One region of the Paracandidimonas lactea genome, then DNA from elsewhere that is predicted to be linked to it. Evidence: predicted binding sites of a transcription regulator. Region 1 holds the regulator's gene; the other holds the start of a gene.

Evidence for each region. Region 1 encodes LexA, which represses DNA repair genes until DNA is damaged. Its sites were predicted from a motif close to ACTGTATNNNNATACAGT; they were not measured.
Region 2: the regulator LexA is predicted to act here: its motif matches at 6,847-6,864, upstream of LOL23_RS14995 (VRR-NUC domain-containing protein).

What each region holds. Positions count from the first base shown of each region.
Region 1 is NZ_JAJJOZ010000001.1:712,174-721,217, reverse strand. It holds gene tig (trigger factor) at 1-880, shown strand, start outside; gene clpP (ATP-dependent Clp endopeptidase proteolytic subunit ClpP) at 881-1,543, shown strand; gene clpX (ATP-dependent Clp protease ATP-binding subunit ClpX) at 1,636-2,943, shown strand; gene lon (endopeptidase La) at 3,093-5,561, shown strand; gene lexA (transcriptional repressor LexA) at 5,771-6,427, opposite strand; gene LOL23_RS03330 (amino acid aminotransferase) at 6,543-7,742, opposite strand; gene uvrB (excinuclease ABC subunit UvrB) at 7,950-9,044, shown strand, end outside.
Region 2 is NZ_JAJJOZ010000008.1:163,254-172,297, reverse strand. It holds gene LOL23_RS15015 (PhoX family protein) at 1-932, shown strand, start outside; gene LOL23_RS15010 (phosphoenolpyruvate carboxykinase (GTP)) at 1,221-3,065, opposite strand; gene speE (polyamine aminopropyltransferase) at 3,560-4,867, shown strand; gene LOL23_RS15000 (cryptochrome/photolyase family protein) at 4,913-6,367, opposite strand; gene LOL23_RS14995 (VRR-NUC domain-containing protein) at 6,876-8,645, shown strand; gene LOL23_RS14990 (ATP-dependent DNA helicase) at 8,642-9,044, shown strand, end outside.

The sequences.
Region 1 (9,044 bases):
CTTGCGCAAGCAGCGCGCCACGTATGAAGCCCGCGAAGGCCGCGCCGCGCAAGACGACGACCGCGTCACGCTCGACTTCGCCGGCACGATCGACGGCGTCGCTTTCGAAGGCGGCACGGCCGAAGGCTTCCCCTTCGTGCTTGGCCAGGGCCGCATGCTGCCCGAGTTCGAAACCGCCGTGCGCGGCATGAAGGCAGGCGAAACCAAAACCTTCCCGCTCTCCTTCCCGGCCGATTACGGTGGCAAGGAAGTGGCCGGCAAGACGGCTGAATTCAACATCACCGTCACCGAAGTGGCCGAGGCCATTCTGCCCACCGTCGACACTGAGTTCGCCAAGTCGCTGGGCCAGGCCGAAGGCGACGTCGAGAAACTGCTGGCCGACATCCGTGCCAACATCGAGCGCGAGGTCAAGTCGCGCGTGCAGGCCCGCACCAAGGCCAGCGTGATGGATGCGTTGGCCGCCGCTGGTACGTTTGACGTGCCCAAGGCGCTGGTCGACAGCGACGTCCAAAGCCGCATCGCAGCCGCCCGCGAAGAGCTCAAACAGCGTGGCATGCCTAACGCCGACTCCATGCCTATCCCGGCGGAAGCCTTCAGCGGCGAATCCGAACGCCGCGTGCGCCTGGGTCTGCTGGTTTCCGAGTTGGTCAAGTCCGCCGACCTTCAGGCCAAGCCCGAGCAGGTTCGCGCCCGCATCGAAGAGTTCGCCCAGAGCTACGAGCAGCCCGCGCAGGTTGTGGCGTACTATCTGTCCGACCGCCAGCGCCGCGCCGAAATCGAAGCTATCGTGCTCGAAGACAATGTCGTGGCGCATGTTGTGGCCAATGCGCAAGTAACCGACGAAAACGTCAGCTTCGACGAACTCATGGGGACCAACTAAATGTCGACATCGCGATTTACCGATTTTTACGCATCCATGTATGGTGGGGATTCGGTAACCCCGACGGGGCTGGGCTATGTGCCCATCGTGATCGAACAGTCGGGCCGCGGCGAGCGGTCCTACGACATTTACTCGCGCTTGTTGCGCGAGCGAGTCATCTTTTTCGTTGGCCCGGTCAACGACCAGTCCGCCAACCTGGTCGTCGCCCAGTTGCTCTTCCTCGAGTCCGAAAACCCCGAGAAAGACATTTCGCTGTACATCAATTCGCCGGGTGGGTCCGTGTATGCGGGCATGGCCATCTACGACACCATGCAGTTCGTCAAGCCCGATGTCTCCACGCTGTGCACAGGGCTGGCGGCCAGCATGGGCGCCTTCCTGCTGGCGGCGGGTGCCAAGGGCAAGCGCTACACGTTGCCCAATTCGCGCATCATGATTCACCAGCCTTCGGGCGGTGCGCAGGGCCAGGCGTCCGATATTCAGATCCAGGCGCGCGAAATTCTCAGCTTGCGCGAGCGCTTGAACAGCATTCTTGCCCAGAACACCGGGCAGCCGGTGGAGCGTATCTCGGTCGACACCGAGCGTGACAATTTCATGTCCGCCGAAGATGCGGTATCGTATGGTTTGGTAGACAAGGTTCTGGTCAGCCGTACAGACCAGGCCTGAAAGGCCGGCGGGCCGGCTCATCGCCGGTATCCGGCCCCGTCGTGATTATCAGGTGGGCGCGTAGCGCCCGCCCATTGAACTGAAAGAGTTTTATGCCTGAAAAGAAAGGATCGGCGGACGAAAAGACCTTGCGCTGCTCATTCTGCAACAAGAGCCAGCATGAAGTGCGCAAGCTGATTGCGGGGCCTTCGGTGTTCATCTGTGATGAATGCATAGATCTGTGCAACGACATCATTACCGAGGAAAGTCAAGAAGCCGCCCGCGACGCCATACGCAATGAGCTGCCTACGCCGCAAGAGATCAAGACTTTCCTTGATGGCTACGTCATTGGCCAGGACATCCCCAAGCGCAATCTGGCGGTGGCGGTGTACAACCACTACAAGCGTATTCGCTACGGGCAGGTCAAGGGCGACGACGTCGAGCTCTCCAAAAGCAATATCCTGCTGATTGGCCCCACTGGCTCGGGCAAGACGCTGCTGGCCCAGACGCTTGCGCGTATGCTGGACGTGCCCTTCGTGATGGCCGATGCCACCACGTTGACCGAAGCCGGCTACGTGGGTGAAGACGTCGAAAACATCATCCAGAAGCTGCTGCAGAACTGCAACTACGATGTCGAGAAGGCGCAGCGCGCCATTATCTACATCGACGAAATCGACAAAATCTCGCGCAAGGCCGATAACCCGTCCATCACGCGCGACGTCTCAGGCGAAGGCGTGCAGCAGGCGCTGCTCAAGCTCATCGAAGGTACGGTTGCATCGGTGCCTCCGCAAGGTGGCCGCAAGCATCCCAACCAAGACTTCGTTCAGGTTGATACCACCAATATCCTGTTCATCGTGGGCGGCGCCTTCGACGGGCTCGAAAAAATCATCCGCGACCGCACCGAGCGCTCCGGTATTGGTTTTTCGGCCTCCGTGCGTGCCAAGACCGAGCGCGGCGTGGGTGAGCTTTTCGCCGAGGCCGAGCCTGAAGACCTCATCAAGTTCGGTCTTATCCCCGAACTCGTCGGTCGCTTGCCGGTTGTAGCCACGCTCGAGGAGCTCCAGGAGGACACCCTGGTGCGTATCCTCACCGAGCCCAAAAACTCCCTGATCAAGCAGTTTCAGAAACTGTTTGAAATGGAAGATGTCGAGCTCGACGTCCGTCCCGCGGCCTTGGCGGCTATTGCCAAGCGCGCGATCAAGCGTCGTACCGGCGCCCGGGGCCTGCGTTCCATCGTCGAACAAGCCTTGCTGGGTACGATGTACGAACTTCCATCCCGGAAGAACGTCAAACGCGTAGTGCTGGATGAAAACGCTGTCTCGGGTACCGGCACGCCCATGCTCATTTATGCGGATGACGCCGACGAAGAGGGCGCCGAACAGCGGCCTCCCGTCAAAAAGCTGAAGGACGCGGCGGCATAGGGTTTGTTCGCTACGTCTTTTCGCATGCAGGCATGTATGCTTAACCTTGAAAACCTGGCAGTCGCCACCATTTATACCTACAGGTAGAGCTGAAAAGGGAGGCCCCGGCTTCCCTTTTTTTCTCAAGGTAAAAATTTAAGGAAATTACTATGTCTGCGAGCCAGATTCTCACCGCCGAACCTACGGAACTCCCACTGTTGCCCCTGCGCGACGTGGTTGTGTTTCCGCACATGGTGATTCCGTTGTTTGTTGGTCGTCCGCGTTCCATCAAAGCCCTTGAGTTGGCGATGGAAGCCGGCAACAACATTATGCTGGTGGCGCAGAAGTCTGCCGGCAAGGATGATCCCAGCCCTGAAGATCTCTACGAAATCGGCTGTGCGGCCAGCATCCTGCAGATGCTGAAGCTCCCCGACGGCACGGTGAAAGTGCTGGTCGAGGGCGTACAGCGCGCCCGCATCCAGAAGGTTACCGACGCTGACACGCATTTCATGTCGGTCGTTACCGCCATTGAGGCTGAAGAAGGCGAGGGCGCCGAGTCCGAGGCCCTGCGCCGCGCCGTGGTGGCGCAATTCGAGCAATACGTCAAACTCAACAAAAAGATTCCTCAGGAAATCCTTACCTCGCTCACTGGCATCGACGACGCCGGTCGCCTGGCCGACACCATTGCCGCGCACCTGCCGCTCAAGCTCGAACAGAAGCAGGAAATGCTCGAAGTCACCGGCACCGCCGGTCGGCTCGAAAAACTGCTGTCGCAGCTCGAATCCGAAATCGACATCCTCCAGGTCGAGAAGCGCATTCGTGGCCGCGTCAAGAAGCAGATGGAGAAGAGCCAGCGCGACTACTACCTGAACGAACAAGTCAAGGCCATCCAGAAGGAGTTGGGCGAGGGCGAAGAGGGCGCCGACATCGAGGAACTCGAAAAGAAGATCGAGGCTGCCCACCTGCCCAAAGAGGCACGCAAGAAAGCCGATTCCGAACTCAAGAAGCTCAAGCTCATGTCGCCCATGTCAGCCGAGGCGACTGTGGTGCGCAACTACATCGATACGCTCATCGGCCTGCCGTGGCGCAAGAAGAGCCGCATCAACAACTCCATTTCCAATGCCGAGCAAGTATTGGACGCGGATCATTACGGCCTTGAAAAGGTCAAGGAACGCATCGTCGAATACCTGGCCGTGCAGCAACGTGTCGACAAGCTGAAAGCGCCTATTTTGTGTCTGGTTGGCCCTCCGGGCGTTGGCAAGACGTCGCTGGGCCAGTCTATTGCCCGTGCCACAAACCGCAAGTTCGTGCGCATGGCGCTGGGCGGCGTGCGCGATGAGGCCGAGATCCGTGGCCACCGCCGCACCTATATCGGTTCCATGCCGGGCAAGATACTGCAGAACATGTCCAAGGTTGCAGTGCGCAATCCGCTGTTCCTGCTCGACGAAATCGACAAGATCGGTGCGGATTTCCGCGGCGATCCCTCGTCGGCCCTGCTTGAGGTGCTTGATCCCGAACAGAACCACACCTTTCAGGATCACTACATCGAGGTCGACTTCGACCTGTCCGATGTCATGTTCGTGGCAACCAGCAACACGCTGAACATTCCGCCGGCCCTGCTGGACCGCATGGAGGTTATTCGCCTCTCGGGTTATACCGAAGACGAGAAGGTTCATATCGCTTTTGACCACCTGCTGCCCAAGCTCATGAAGAACAACGGCGTACTGGAAGGCGAGCTCGAGATCCAGGAACCGGCCATCCGCGACATCGTGCGTTATTACACCCGCGAAGCGGGGGTGCGCGCGCTCGAACGCGAGATCAGCAAAATCTGCCGCAAGGTTGTCAAGCAGCAGTTGGGCAAAAATGTTGCCGCGGGCAAGGGGCCCAAGGCGGCGCCGGCGCAGGTTGCCGAGCAAGTGGTGGTGACCGCTGAGAACCTCAACGACTTTCTGGGCGTGCGTCGCTACAGCTTCGGTCATGCCGAGAAAGAAAACAAGATCGGTCAGGTAACAGGCCTGGCCTGGACGGAGGTTGGCGGCGATCTGCTCACCATCGAAGTTGCCGATATGCCCGGTAAGGGTGTCGTGCTGCGCACCGGCTCGCTGGGCGATGTCATGAAAGAGTCCGTCGAGGCGGCCCGCACGGTGGTACGTGCGCGTGCGCAGAAGTGGGGCATCCCCAACACGGCATTCGAAAAGCGCGACTTGCACGTGCACTTCCCCGAGGGCGCCACACCTAAAGACGGCCCTTCGGCGGGTATCGCCATCACCACCGCCATGGTGTCCGCGCTTACCGGCATACCCGTGCGGGCCGATGTGGCCATGACCGGCGAGATCACCCTGCGCGGTGAAGTACTGGGTATTGGCGGCCTGAAGGAAAAGCTGCTGGCTGCGCACCGCGGTGGCATCAAGACAGTGATGATCCCGGAAGAAAACGTGAAGGATCTCGCCGAGATCCCGGATAACGTCAAGAACCACCTTGAGATCATCCCTGTACGCTGGATCGACCGCGTGCTCGAAGTGGCGTTGCAGAACATGCCCACGCCCCTGTCAGACGAAGAGGTTGCGCGCCTGGCCGCCGAAGCGGTGGCCACCGCCAAGCCTGGATCGGGCGACAACGCCGACGGCCTGCGTCATTGATGCAGTTGCCGGCAACCGGGAGGTACGTATGTCCCGGTTGCCGCGCTGACGCCACGCGTTGGTCTGGTAAACCGAGCGGTTAAACAAAAAAGGCTGGGCTCTGTACTGAACAAGCGCAGCCTTTTTTGTTTGTGTTTGATGTGCCGACGATAGCGACAGTGAAAGGTGTGTTTGTGCTCGCCGTCGTATTGCGGCGTGGTGCCCAGGCCTTAATGCAAAGGTGTACTGCGAATCAGGCCTACTGCGATGCCTTCGAGGGTGAAGTCGTCGTCGGGGGTGACGATAATCGGTTGGAAATCGGGGTTTTCGGGTAGGAGTTCGATGCGCTGGCCGGAGCGGGAAAAGCGCTTGACGGTGACGTCGTCGCCGATGCGTGCGACGACGATTTGGCCATTGCGAGCTTCGGGGGCCTTGCGCACGGCGAGCAGGTCGCCGTCGAGGATGCCGACGTCGCGCATGCTGGCGCCGCGCACGCGCAGGAGGTAATCGGGCGTTTGGGTGAACAGGGCGGGCTCGATGCCGACTTCGCGTTCGACGTGCTCCGCCGCAAGAATGGGGTTGCCGGCGGCTACGCGGCCAACGATGGGAATGAGCAGTTGCCCCGCACCGGGCAGCGCCTCGGGTGCGACGGCTGGGTGGGAGGCACCAGCCAGGCCCAGCAGGCGAATGCCGCGGGAGGCGCCTGCGGTGAGCTCGATGGCACCCTTGCGGGCCAGAGCCTTGAGGTGGTCTTCGGCCGCATTGGCGGACCTGAAGCCGAGCGCGCGGGCGATTTCGGCCCGGGTAGGAGGGAAGCCGGTACGGGAGATTTCGCTGCGGATGAGATCGAGGATCTGCTGCTGGCGAGCGGTGAGTTTGATGGCCATGACTACCCTGACTGTATTTATATACAGGTAGGGATTCTGCAGCAATTCGGGGAAAAGATCAAGGCTGCGCCGTGGCCGGCGCGGATGGCGCGGCCACGGCGAGCAACGGTTGTGCTTACAGCACTGCCGCGATGGACTTGGCGACGTAGTCGATGTTGCGGCTGTTGAGCGCGGCGACGCAGATGCGGCCGCTGGCCACAGCGTATACGCCGTGTTCGTCGCGCAGTCGGTCGACCTGCTGCGACGTGAGACCGGAGTACGAGAACATGCCACGCTGGGCTAGCACGAAGCTGAAGTCTTGCTGCACACCGTTGGCCTTGAGTTTTTCGACCAGTTGCGCACGCATGGTGCGGATACGGTCGCGCATGCCGGCCAGTTCTTGTGTCCATGAGGCAAAGAGCTCAGGCGTATTCAGCACCGACGACACTACCATGCCGCCATGGGTGGGCGGGTTGGAGTAGTTGGTGCGGATGACGCGCTTGAGCTGGCTGAGCACGCGGACGGACTCTTCGCGTGAGGAGCAGATGAGCGTGAGGGCGCCGACGCGTTCGCCGTATAGCGAAAAGGACTTGGAGAACGAAGAACTGACCAGCATGGTGACATCGCGCTGAGCGAACATACGAACCACGGCGGCGTCTTCTTCCAGGCCGTCGCCGAAGCCCTGGTAGGCGATATCGAGGAAGGGAACCAGATTGTGTTCACGCACGACATCGGCGATTTGTTCCCACTGAGCGAAGGTGGGATCGACACCGGTGGGGTTATGGCAGCACGCATGGAGCACAACAATGGTTTTCGCGGGCAGTGCGCGCAGGGCGGCCAGCATGCCGTCGAAATCCAGACCGTGGGTGGCCGCGTTGTAGTAGGGGTAGGTTTCGACAGTGAAACCAGCGGCCTCGAACAGCGCGCGGTGGTTTTCCCAACTGGGGTTGCTGATCACGACCTTGGAAGCGGGCAGCAGGCGCTTGAGGAAATCGGCGCCGATCTTGAGTGCGCCGGTGCCCCCCAGGCTCTGGGCTGTCAGGACGCGGCCGGACGACAGCAGGGGAGAATCCTTGCCCAGCAGCAATGTTTGTGCGCCGGTGTTGTAGCCAGGGATGCCTTCGATGGGCAGGTAGCCGCGCGCTGCATGGGCGGCGACGCGGGCTTCTTCTGCCTTGCGTACCGCGGCCAGCAGGGGGATACGGCCTTCGTCATCGTAGTACACGCCAACGCCGAGGTTCACCTTGTTGGAACGGGTGTCGGCGTTATATTGTTCGTTGAGGCCGAGAATCGGGTCGCGCGGTGCGAGTTCGACGGAATCGAAAAGGGTTGTCATGGCTTGGATGTGGGCTGAGAGTGGGAGAGAGGCAATGCGGGCCGGCCGAAGCCGGGTTGTTTATCTGCACAATGCGCGAGCCATGCTGCCGCCGGTGAAGCATCGAGCGGCGCGCCAGCCCTTGCTGCGCAAGCTTGAAGTAATTTTTTTCAATAATGTGATAATAAGGGGTTTACCCTTACAGTGTCCAGTGTTACAGGTTCAGGCATGAACGCACCCGCACCCGGTTTCATCGAATACCCGGACAGCCCTTTCAAGCTGTACCAACCCTATCCGCCCGCGGGCGATCAGCCGGGCGCGATTGATGCTCTGGTCGAGGGGCTCAACGATGGCCTGATGTATCAGACGTTGCTGGGCGTCACGGGTTCTGGCAAGACCTATACCATGGCCAATGTGATTGCGCGCTGCGGGCGTCCGGCGCTCGTGCTGGCACCCAACAAGACGCTGGCCGCGCAGTTGTATGCCGAGATGCGCGAGTTCTTCCCGCGCAACGCAGTGGAATACTTCGTGTCGTACTACGATTATTACCAGCCCGAGGCCTACGTCCCGACGCGTGATTTGTTCATCGAGAAAGACTCGTCCATCAACGAGCATATCGAGCAGATGCGGCTGTCTGCCACCAAAAGTCTGCTGGAACGGCCGGACACGGTGATCGTCGGCACGGTGTCCTGCATATACGGAATCGGCAATCCGGGCGACTACCACGCCATGGTGCTTACCTTGCGCACGGGCGACCGCATCCCCCGCCAGGAACTCCTGGGCAGGCTGGTTGCCATGCAATACGAGCGCAACGATGTAGAGTTTGCCCGCGGGCATTTTCGTGCCCGTGGCGAGGTCGTCGACGTATTCCCCGCAGAACATGCCGAGTTGGCGCTGCGCATCACCATGTTCGACGACGAAATCGAATCGCTGGATATGTTCGATCCCCTTACCGGCAAGGTGCGGCACGCCGTGCCCCGCTTTACTGTGTTCCCTAGTTCGCATTATGTGACCCCGCGCGAAACCGTACTGCGGGCGATCGAAACGATCAAACAGGAACTGCGCGAGCGCCTTGCCCAGTTGGTGGCCGACAACAAGTTGGTCGAGGCCCAGCGCCTGGAGCAGCGCACCCGTTTTGATCTCGAGATGCTGCAGGAGTTGGGCTTTTGTAAGGGCATCGAAAACTATTCGCGGCATTTGTCGGGTGCGGCGCCGGGCGAGCCGCCGCCCACGCTGATCGACTATCTGCCCGCCAATGCCCTGATGTTTATCGATGAAAGCCATGTCACCATGGGGCAGTTGAGCGCCATGTACCGGGGCGAC
Region 2 (9,044 bases), on a different contig from region 1:
ATGAGAATGCCGCCTGTGCGCTCGCTGCAGACGGCCGCGTCGTCGTCTACATGGGAGACGATCAGCAAAACGAATACATCTACAAGTTCGTGTCCGAAAGCGCGTACCGCCCCGACGGCTACAACCCCGACCTCCTGGATGCGGGCAAACTGTATGTGGCGCGCTTCAATGATGGCGCCCCCCAAGGCGAATTCATGGGCCATGGCGAGTGGCTGCTGCTGGATAAGAACGAGAACCCGGTATTGGCGGCAGACAACCGCTTTGCCAGCCAGGCCGAGGTATTGATCCATACACGGTTGGCCGCGGACGCCGTGGGTGCAACCAAAATGGATCGGCCCGAGTGGGTGACCGTGCACCCACAAACCGGCGAGGTTTACGCCACCCTCACCAACAACAGCAAGCGTAAGGATATCGACCGCGTCAACCCACGCGTCAAGAACCTCTACGGGCACATCGTGCGTTGGCGCGAAGCAGGCAGCGACGCGGGCGCGACGGCTTTCGAGTGGGATTTATTCGCGCTGGCTGGCAACCCACTCAAGTACCCCGACCGCACCGATCTGAAGTCTGGCTCAGCCAACATCACCGCCGACAACATGTTCAATAGCCCCGACGGCCTGGCTTTCGACACAGCAGGTCGGCTGTGGATACAAACCGACGGCAAGTACAGCAACAGCGGCGAGTATGAAGGCCAGGGCAACAACCAGATGCTATGCGCCGACCCGGCCAGCAAAGAGATCCGGCGTTTTCTGGTGGGGCCCAAAGCCTGCGAGGTAACAGGTATCACGTTCACGCCAGACAGCCGCACAATGTTCGTCAATGTGCAACACCCCGGTGAAGACGGCAACAGCAATTGGCCCGATGGCGGCGACGCCATCCCCCGCTCCGCCACCCTGGTAATCACCAAAGACGACGGCGGCGTAATCGGCACCTGAGCCGCACGTAAGCGCACCAGTCGGTACGTGAGCCGTGCCGGCGCGCCACATCGCCAACGGCAAAGCTGGCATAAGCAGGTTTCACCAATGAAGAAGCCCCTCTTCGCGTCGATACAAAGAGGGGCTTTCCTGATTTGACTGGCGCTATGCGCTGCCTTCTCGAAATGGGGGCTATTGTTTCGCTGTGTGCGCGCTTCGTGGCGCGCACACGAACGCAGCAGCCCGACCGGTGCCAGGGCGGCTGCGCCGCTCCGTTTTGGCGCGCGCAGCGCGTAAACGCGCCCAGCGTTACAGGCGCCCCGCCCAATCCTTCTGGATGCGCGAAAGATCTTCGGGCAAGCGCCCCGCCAAGCGAACGAACAGTTCTTCATGCAAGGCAAGCTCGACCTGCCAGGCCGGTGCATCGGACGCCATCACTTGCGCGAAGCTGTCCTCATCGAAGCTGGCGCCCGCCCAATCGAGATCCTCGTAGCGCGGCGAAATGCCGAAGACGTTCTCCTGGCCATCGGCAGCGCCTTCGATGCGGCCTACCATCCATTTGAGCACCCGCATGTTGTCACCGAAGCCCGGCCAGACAAACTTGCCGTCCGGGCCTTTGCGGAACCAATTGACGCAATAAATACGCGGCAGGACTGCGCCTTGTGCAGCAAGGTTTTCACCCAGGCGCAGCCAGTGGCCGAAGTAATCGCCCATGTTGTAGCCGCAGAATGGCAGCATGGCGAAGGGATCTCGCCGCACGACACCCTGCTTGCCCGCTGCCGCAGCGGTGGTTTCGGAGCCCATGGTGGCAGCCATGTAGACGCCTTCAGCCCAGTTGCGTGCCTCGGTGACCAGCGGCACGGTGTCGGAGCGGCGGCCACCAAAGATGAACGCGTCGATGACAACGCCGGCCGGGTTTTCCCATTCGGGATCGATGGACGGACATTGCGAGGCAGGGGCCGTGAAGCGCGCGTTTGGATGCGCCGCCTTGCGGCCGGTTTCGCGGGCAATGTCCGGCGTCCAATCGCGCCCCTGCCAGTCGATGAGATGGGCTGGCGGCTCGTCGGTCATACCTTCCCACCAGACATCGCCATCATCAGTCAGTGCGACATTGGTGAAGATTACGTTGGCCCGCAGAGTGGCCATGGCATTGAAGTTCGTTTTCTCGCTGGTGCCTGGGGCTACACCAAAGTAGCCCGCTTCTGGGTTGATGGCATGCAGCCGGCCGTCGGGGCCTGGTTTGATCCACGCAATATCGTCACCGATCGTGGTGATCTTCCAGCCACCCAGACCGGCTGGCGGAATCAGCATGGCAAAGTTGGTCTTGCCGCAGGCCGACGGGAAGGCAGCCGCCACATGGTGCTTGCGGCCTTCGGGAGATTCGACGCCCAGGATGAGCATATGCTCGGCCAGCCAACCCTGGTCGCGCCCCATGGTGGAGGCGATGCGCAGCGCAAAACACTTTTTGCCCAGCAGCGCGTTGCCCCCGTAGCCAGAGCCGAAGCTCCAGATTTCACGCGTTTCGGGATAGTGGACTATATATTTGGTGTCGTTGCAGGGCCAGGGCACGTCTGCCTCGCCATGCGCCAGCGGCTTGCCCACTGAATGTACACAGGGCACGAATTCACCGTCTTCGCCCAGCAGGTCGTACACCGCGTTGCCCATGCGTGTCATGATGCGCATATTGACCACAACATACGGGCTGTCGGTGAGCTCGATGCCGATATGCGAAATGGGCGAACCCAACGGGCCCATCGAAAATGGCACCACATACATGGTGCGCCCGCGCATGCAGCCCTGGAATAACCCGTCGAGCGTCTGGCGCATTTCGTTGGGTGCGGCCCAGTTGTTGGTGGGGCCCGCGTCTTCTTTGCGCTCGGAGCAAATGAAGGTACGGTCTTCCACACGTGCGACATCGGAGGGCGAGGACCATGCGAGATAAGAGTTGGGCCGCTTGGCCGGATTCAGGCGCGTCAGGGTGCCTGATTTAACCATCTGGGCGCACAATGCGTCGTATTCTTCCTGAGAGCCGTCGCACCATACAATGCGGTCCGGCTCAGTCAGTTCGGCCACCCGGCTCACCCACTCTACCAAGCCTTTGTGCCGTACGTGCTCGGGCGCCGTCTGGCCCGTCAGATTGTCTTCGGATCGCATTTGCTGAATCTCCATGTCGTGATTGTCCGATATATACGAAAACGTTATTCTTGATCGCGTGGCATGAGCGGTAAAGCGGGCCTGGCAGCCGCCCTGCGTATACCATCCAGCCACGCGTGCAGGCGATCCATTAGCGCTAAAACACACCGAATAGCTGGAGCCACGCTGGTTAATCACTAATCATAGCCTTGTGCAATGCATCGCGCACGGCAACTGAAGTCGCGGGCGTCGGCAGCTTCTTGCGCTTGCCTATATACTCATACGTTTTTGCGATTGCGCGACAAATTTGACGCGTTTTGCAAAATTTTGTGGCATGCGCACGCTGGCGCGTGCCATCAACCTGCCACCGCGGGCCCTGGCGCCGGCGGCGGCATCGCCGCGGCTGGCGCTGTCCCGCCTGCCGTATATCCGCCACAGCCGGCATCGTGCCGGCGTATTGGGCTTTCCGTGTGCCTGACCTTGGCGCAGACGTCTTTTCACCAAGGAGCATTGACATGCAGGGCCTGCACCTGACCGCAGATCTTTACCATTGCGCATGCAATCCCGCGCTGCTCACCGACGCAGCGCCCCTGGCCGAGCTTTGCCGCCGGCTAACGCTAGATGCCGGCCTGACACTGGTCGCCGACAAATGGCATACCTTTCCCGATTTTCAGGGCGAGCCGGGCGGTGTAACCGGTATGCTGCTGCTGGCCGAATCCCACCTCGCCCTGCATACTTGGCCCGAGCGCGGCGGTGTAACACTCGATGTGTATGTATGCAACTTCATGGGTGACAACTCCGCCAAGGCCGAACAACTGCTTGAAACACTGCTGGCCGCGTTCAAGCCGGCCAGCCTGCAGCGCGGCCGCCTGATGCGCGGCGACGAAAACGGCCCGCACGAAACCATCCCAGAGGGTGCCTCTGCGCCGCAGGTACAGCCGCCCGGGATTGTGCTCGAACATACCAATGCCGATAGCGTATACGGCTTTCGCTTCAACCGCCGTGTGCTGTCGCGCCAGACGCCTTACCAGCACCTTGAGCTGCTGCAATCGCCCGAATTGGGCCTGACGCTCAAACTGGACGATCACTTCATGACGTCTGAAGCCGACGAGTTCTTCTATCACGAGGCGATGGTGCATCCGGCCGCCACGGCGCACCCCGATCCACGCAACGCCCTGATCATCGGCGGCGGTGACGGCGGTGCGCTCGAAGAGTTGCTCAAGCATGCGGGCATCGAATCCATCACCCTGGTTGAGCTCGACGGCGACGTTGTCGACGTGGCGCGCGAGCATTTGCGCGCCATCAATCACGGCGCGCTGGACGATCCGCGCGTCACCGTGCACATACAAGACGGCGCCCGCTATTTGGCCGATTGCGTCAATTCCGGTGCTGCATTCGACCTCATCCTGCTGGATCTCACCGACCCCGAAACGCCAGCCGGCCCGCTTTATACGCACGAATTCTTCGCCCTGTGCGAACGCGTGCTCGCACCCGGCGGCGCAATGGCACTGCATCTTGGCACCCCCTTCCACGAGCCCGAACAAGTGCGTGGCCTGGCTGCCAGCCTGGCGGGCGTATTCGACCAAGTACACGCTTACGGGCTGCATATCCCCCTGTACGGCACGTACTGGGCGCTGGCGGTGGTGTCCAACACGCTAAACCCGCGCGAGATACCGGCTGCCGTTATCGAACAGCGGCTGATCGACCGCGGCATTGGGGCACTGCAATACTACAACGCCGACATCCACGGCGCACTGTTCGCATTGCCTAACTATTACCGGGCGCTGCTTCCCGCACCGGCGCCAATCGCCGCCACAAACTAAGTGGCGTGAAGGCACGGCGCGGCCAGGCCGGTGAGTGGCAAATGTTCATTCGCCGGCCGTCACCTCCGGATCTGCCGCCAGCCACAGCGTGAAGCGCTTCAGTGTGCGCTGGCGCGCTTTCGCGTGATCAACCACCGGTTCGGGGTACGTCTTGCCCAAATACACGCCACACGCGGCAAGGTCGGCCGGCTTCATGGCTGCCGGAAAGTGGACGTGCTTGTCTGGTATACGGCTCAATTCCGGTAGATAGCGACGAATAAAGAGCCCTTGCGGGTCGAACTTCTGCGACTGTGTCACAGGGTTGAAAATGCGAAACCAGGGCTGCGCATCGCAGCCCGTGGAAGCCGCCCACTGCCAACCGCCGTTGTTGGCCGCAAGATCATAGTCGTTCAGATGCTCGGCGAAATGCCGCTCACCCCAGCGCCAGTCTATACCCAGGTCTTTGGTCAGGAAGCTCGCCACCACCATGCGCAAACGATTATGCATATAGCCCGTCTGGTGCAATTGACGCATCGCTGCATCAACCAGCGGATAGCCTGTACGCGCTTCGCACCATGCCCGCCAAAGATCGGGGGCGTCGTCCCACTGCACACGGTCGTATGCGGGCCTGAACGAGTGCGTGACCACATGCGGGTGATGCCACAGGATCATGAAGTAGAAATCGCGCCACGCCAGCTCCGACAACCAGGTCTGCGCGCCCTCGCAGCCTTGCGCGGCCCGCGCTGCCGCCAACGCCGCCAGTTGCCTGACAGAAATGGTGCCAAAGCGTAAATGTACCGAGAGGTAGGACACCCCCTTGCGGCCAGGATAGTCGCGTGCCGTTTTGTAAGCCGCCATGCGCGGAATGAAGTCCCGCAGCAGTTGCTGGGCTCCTTGCATGCCGGTGGGCAAAGGCAACATGTGCAGGTTAGTGGGTAAAAAACCCAGATCTGCCAGTTTCGGCAGAGACTCCCCTGCCGGCGGGGCAGCCAGATGCCGGGCATAGCGATCCACCGGATAGGGCTTAAGCTGAAAGGCATCCAGCTTTTGCAGCCATGCTCGCTTGTAAGGCGTGAACACACTGTAAGGCTGCCCCTGTTGGGTCAGCACTTCGTCGCGATCCAGAAGTACCTGATCTTTATAGTCGCTGAACGCGATGCCCTGCCCGTGCAGCGCCTGCGCCACAGAGCGGTCGCGTGCGATGGCCTCGGGTTCGTAGTCGCGATTGACCAACACCTCGCGCACGCCGAGACTACGCGCCAACGTCACGATGCACGCCTGCGCCGGGCCATGACGCACAATCAAGCCGCCACCAGGCGCACCGCTACGCGCGGCAAGTTGGCGCAGCCCATCGTCCAGCGCCAGCACGCTTGCATGGATGAACGCAACGCGCCGATCCGTGCGGCTGGGCAGCACATCCAGAATCCCGGTGTCGAACACGAATACGCAATACACCCGTTCGAAGCGGCGCAGCGCGTGATACAGCGCGGCATTGTCATCACAGCGCAGATCGCGCCGCATCCACACCAGGGCACTTGCGGGTTTCACGAATCGAGTTCCCTCGTCTTCATAGGGTAAGCAGGTGGCACTGAAATCCGTCTACCGGCGGCATAGCGTCAAATCCATGCGCCGCCACGAACGCAGTACGCAGCAGCGTTGGTAATGATACCAACAGCCCCAGCGCCGCTACTCACCCCACAGACTGTCATCCCGATAGACATTCGCACCCGCCCGTCCTGCATACAAAAAAAGGCTCGCAATGCGCAATGCATTGCGAGCCCAACAACCTGACCTCTGTGGTCAGGCAGCACTGGCCTGTTACGGAGACTGTTACGCTACCGTAAGGCGGCTGCGCAAATGGGTCAACCCGCATTCCTCACTAGACGTAACGGACTCGGCTACTTGCCCGGCATAGCGCTACAACTCCTTAACATTGCCACTAAGCCAGTAACAGTCCCGTATCAAAAACCATGGTGCGGGACGCGGCGCGCTGCTGTTAAACTGGATATAAAACCAGCATCAATCTCCCATGCCCGCGCATCCTGTATTGCCCAATCCGTGGTATTACCTCAATAACTTCCAGTTCATGCTCGACTGGGTCTCCGCACGCTATCAAGGCCTGCTTGCGCCAGAAGAACAATCCTTTATCGCTGGATTCGCAGCACTTCCCAAACCGTCGCGCGGCCTGCTCGTACGCATGGTCATGCGCAAGGGCGATCTATTCCGGGCCAGCAAACTGGCCTACGCTGAGGTCGGCGATACGCAAGCAGCAGCAGCCCCGCTGCTGGCCCATGGCTGGCTTGTGCAAGATCCCGCGCTAACGGCCGACGAACTATTCCGCCTTCTTACCCGCACCGAGCTGGTTGAACTGCTAGGCGGCGCCTACGATGCCCTAAGCATCGTAGGCGCCGCCAAAGCCAGCCAGTGCAAAGTTATACGCGAACATTGGCCCGATCCGGGCACGCTGGCGCAATGGCAGGCCCGCGGCTGCGCGCCGGCCGGCGATGAGCGGGCGGTAGCAGCCTGCCCTACATCCAATGCCGCGGCGCGCATCGGCGCCGGCGTACCGCCGCACATCACATCCGGAGCTTTTCCAGACACCATCTATCGCGTCACACTGCTGGCATTGTGCGATCGCCTGCGCCTGATGTTCTTCGGCAATCTGCGGCAAGACTGGAGCGAATTCGTGCTGGCCGATCTGGGCCTGTATCGCTACGAGCAGGTTGCTTTTCCCGACGCAGCACGCGCCTTTGCCACCCGCCAGGACATCGACGATTACCTGCTGTTGCAGGGCTGCCGTGATGCACTCGACACCGCCGCCGATGACGACGCATGGGCCGATGCCTGTGCACAGATACCGGCTCTACCGTACGCGAACGAATGGCTAGAAAGCCGCCGCGCGCGGCTACTGTTTGCGGCCGGCCAGCAAGGCGAGCGTCGGCGACGGTGGCGCGGGGCGCTCGCCTGCTACAAAGCCAGCACCGACCCGGCAGCGCGCGCGCGCCGCATACGCGTGCTGGAGCAATTGGGCGAGCACGCCGATGCGCTTGCACTGGCTGCCCAGGCATTGCAACAACCCGCTTCCGAGGCCGAAGCACAGGCTGTAGGCAGGATGCTGCCGCGCTTGAGGCGATCTTGCGGGCACGTCAGCGAAAAGGCTTTTCCGCGGGCGGTACCGCCACGCCTGGACCTGGCGCTCGATCTCGCCGGCACACGCGTCGAAGAAGCGGTGCGCGCGCACCTGCACTGCGGCAATGCCCCGGCCTTTTATGTGGAAAACACGCTGCTCAATTCGCTGTTCGGCCTATTGTGCTGGGACGCAATCTTCGCCAGCGTGCCGGGCGCGTTCTTCCACCCTTACCAGCACGGCCCGGCCGATTTGCTGCGCACAGGGTTTCGCGAACGCCGCGCGGCCCAGTTCGAAGCCTGTCTGGCACTGCTGGACAACGGCCGCCATATCCAGGCCGTGCGCGGCACCTACCAGGCCAAGCGTGGCCTGCAATCGCCCTTCGTTTATTGGGATGCGCTCGACGACACGCTGCTCGACCTGGCTCTGCAGTGCATTCCGGCCAGTCACCTGCGCGCGGTGTTTGATCGCCTGCTCGAGAACATCCGCGACAACCGTTCCGGCCTTCCCGACCTGATCCAGTTCTGGCCCGGCACGCGGCGTTATCGCCTGATTGAAGTCAAGGGCCCTGGCGACCGCATTCAGGACAACCAAGCCCGCTGGCTGGCCTATTGCCAGGCGCAGGGCATCGACATCTGCGTTTGCCATGTACAGGCGCAGGCCACCGCATGAGCTACACGGTATCCGTGCGTGCACTGTGCGAATTCACCGCACGCGCGGGAGACCTTGACCTGCGCTTCACCCCTTCGCCCACAGCACTCGAAGGCATAGAGGGCCATGCCATCGTACGCGCCCGTCGGCCAGCGGGCTACGAACAAGAAGTGTTCCTGTCCGAAACCCTGGAACTGGGCAGCGCTGGCCATACCTTGATCGTACGCGGGCGCGCCGACGGCTATGCGCCGCTGTTGAACAGGCTGGAAGAAATCAAGACCCACCGGGGCGATGCGGACGCCATCCCCGCCAACCACCGCGCTCTGCACTGGGCGCAGGCCCGCATCTATGGCCACCTGATGTGCCGCACACGCGGGTTTGCCAGCATCAATCTTGCGCTGGTGTATTACGAACTGGACG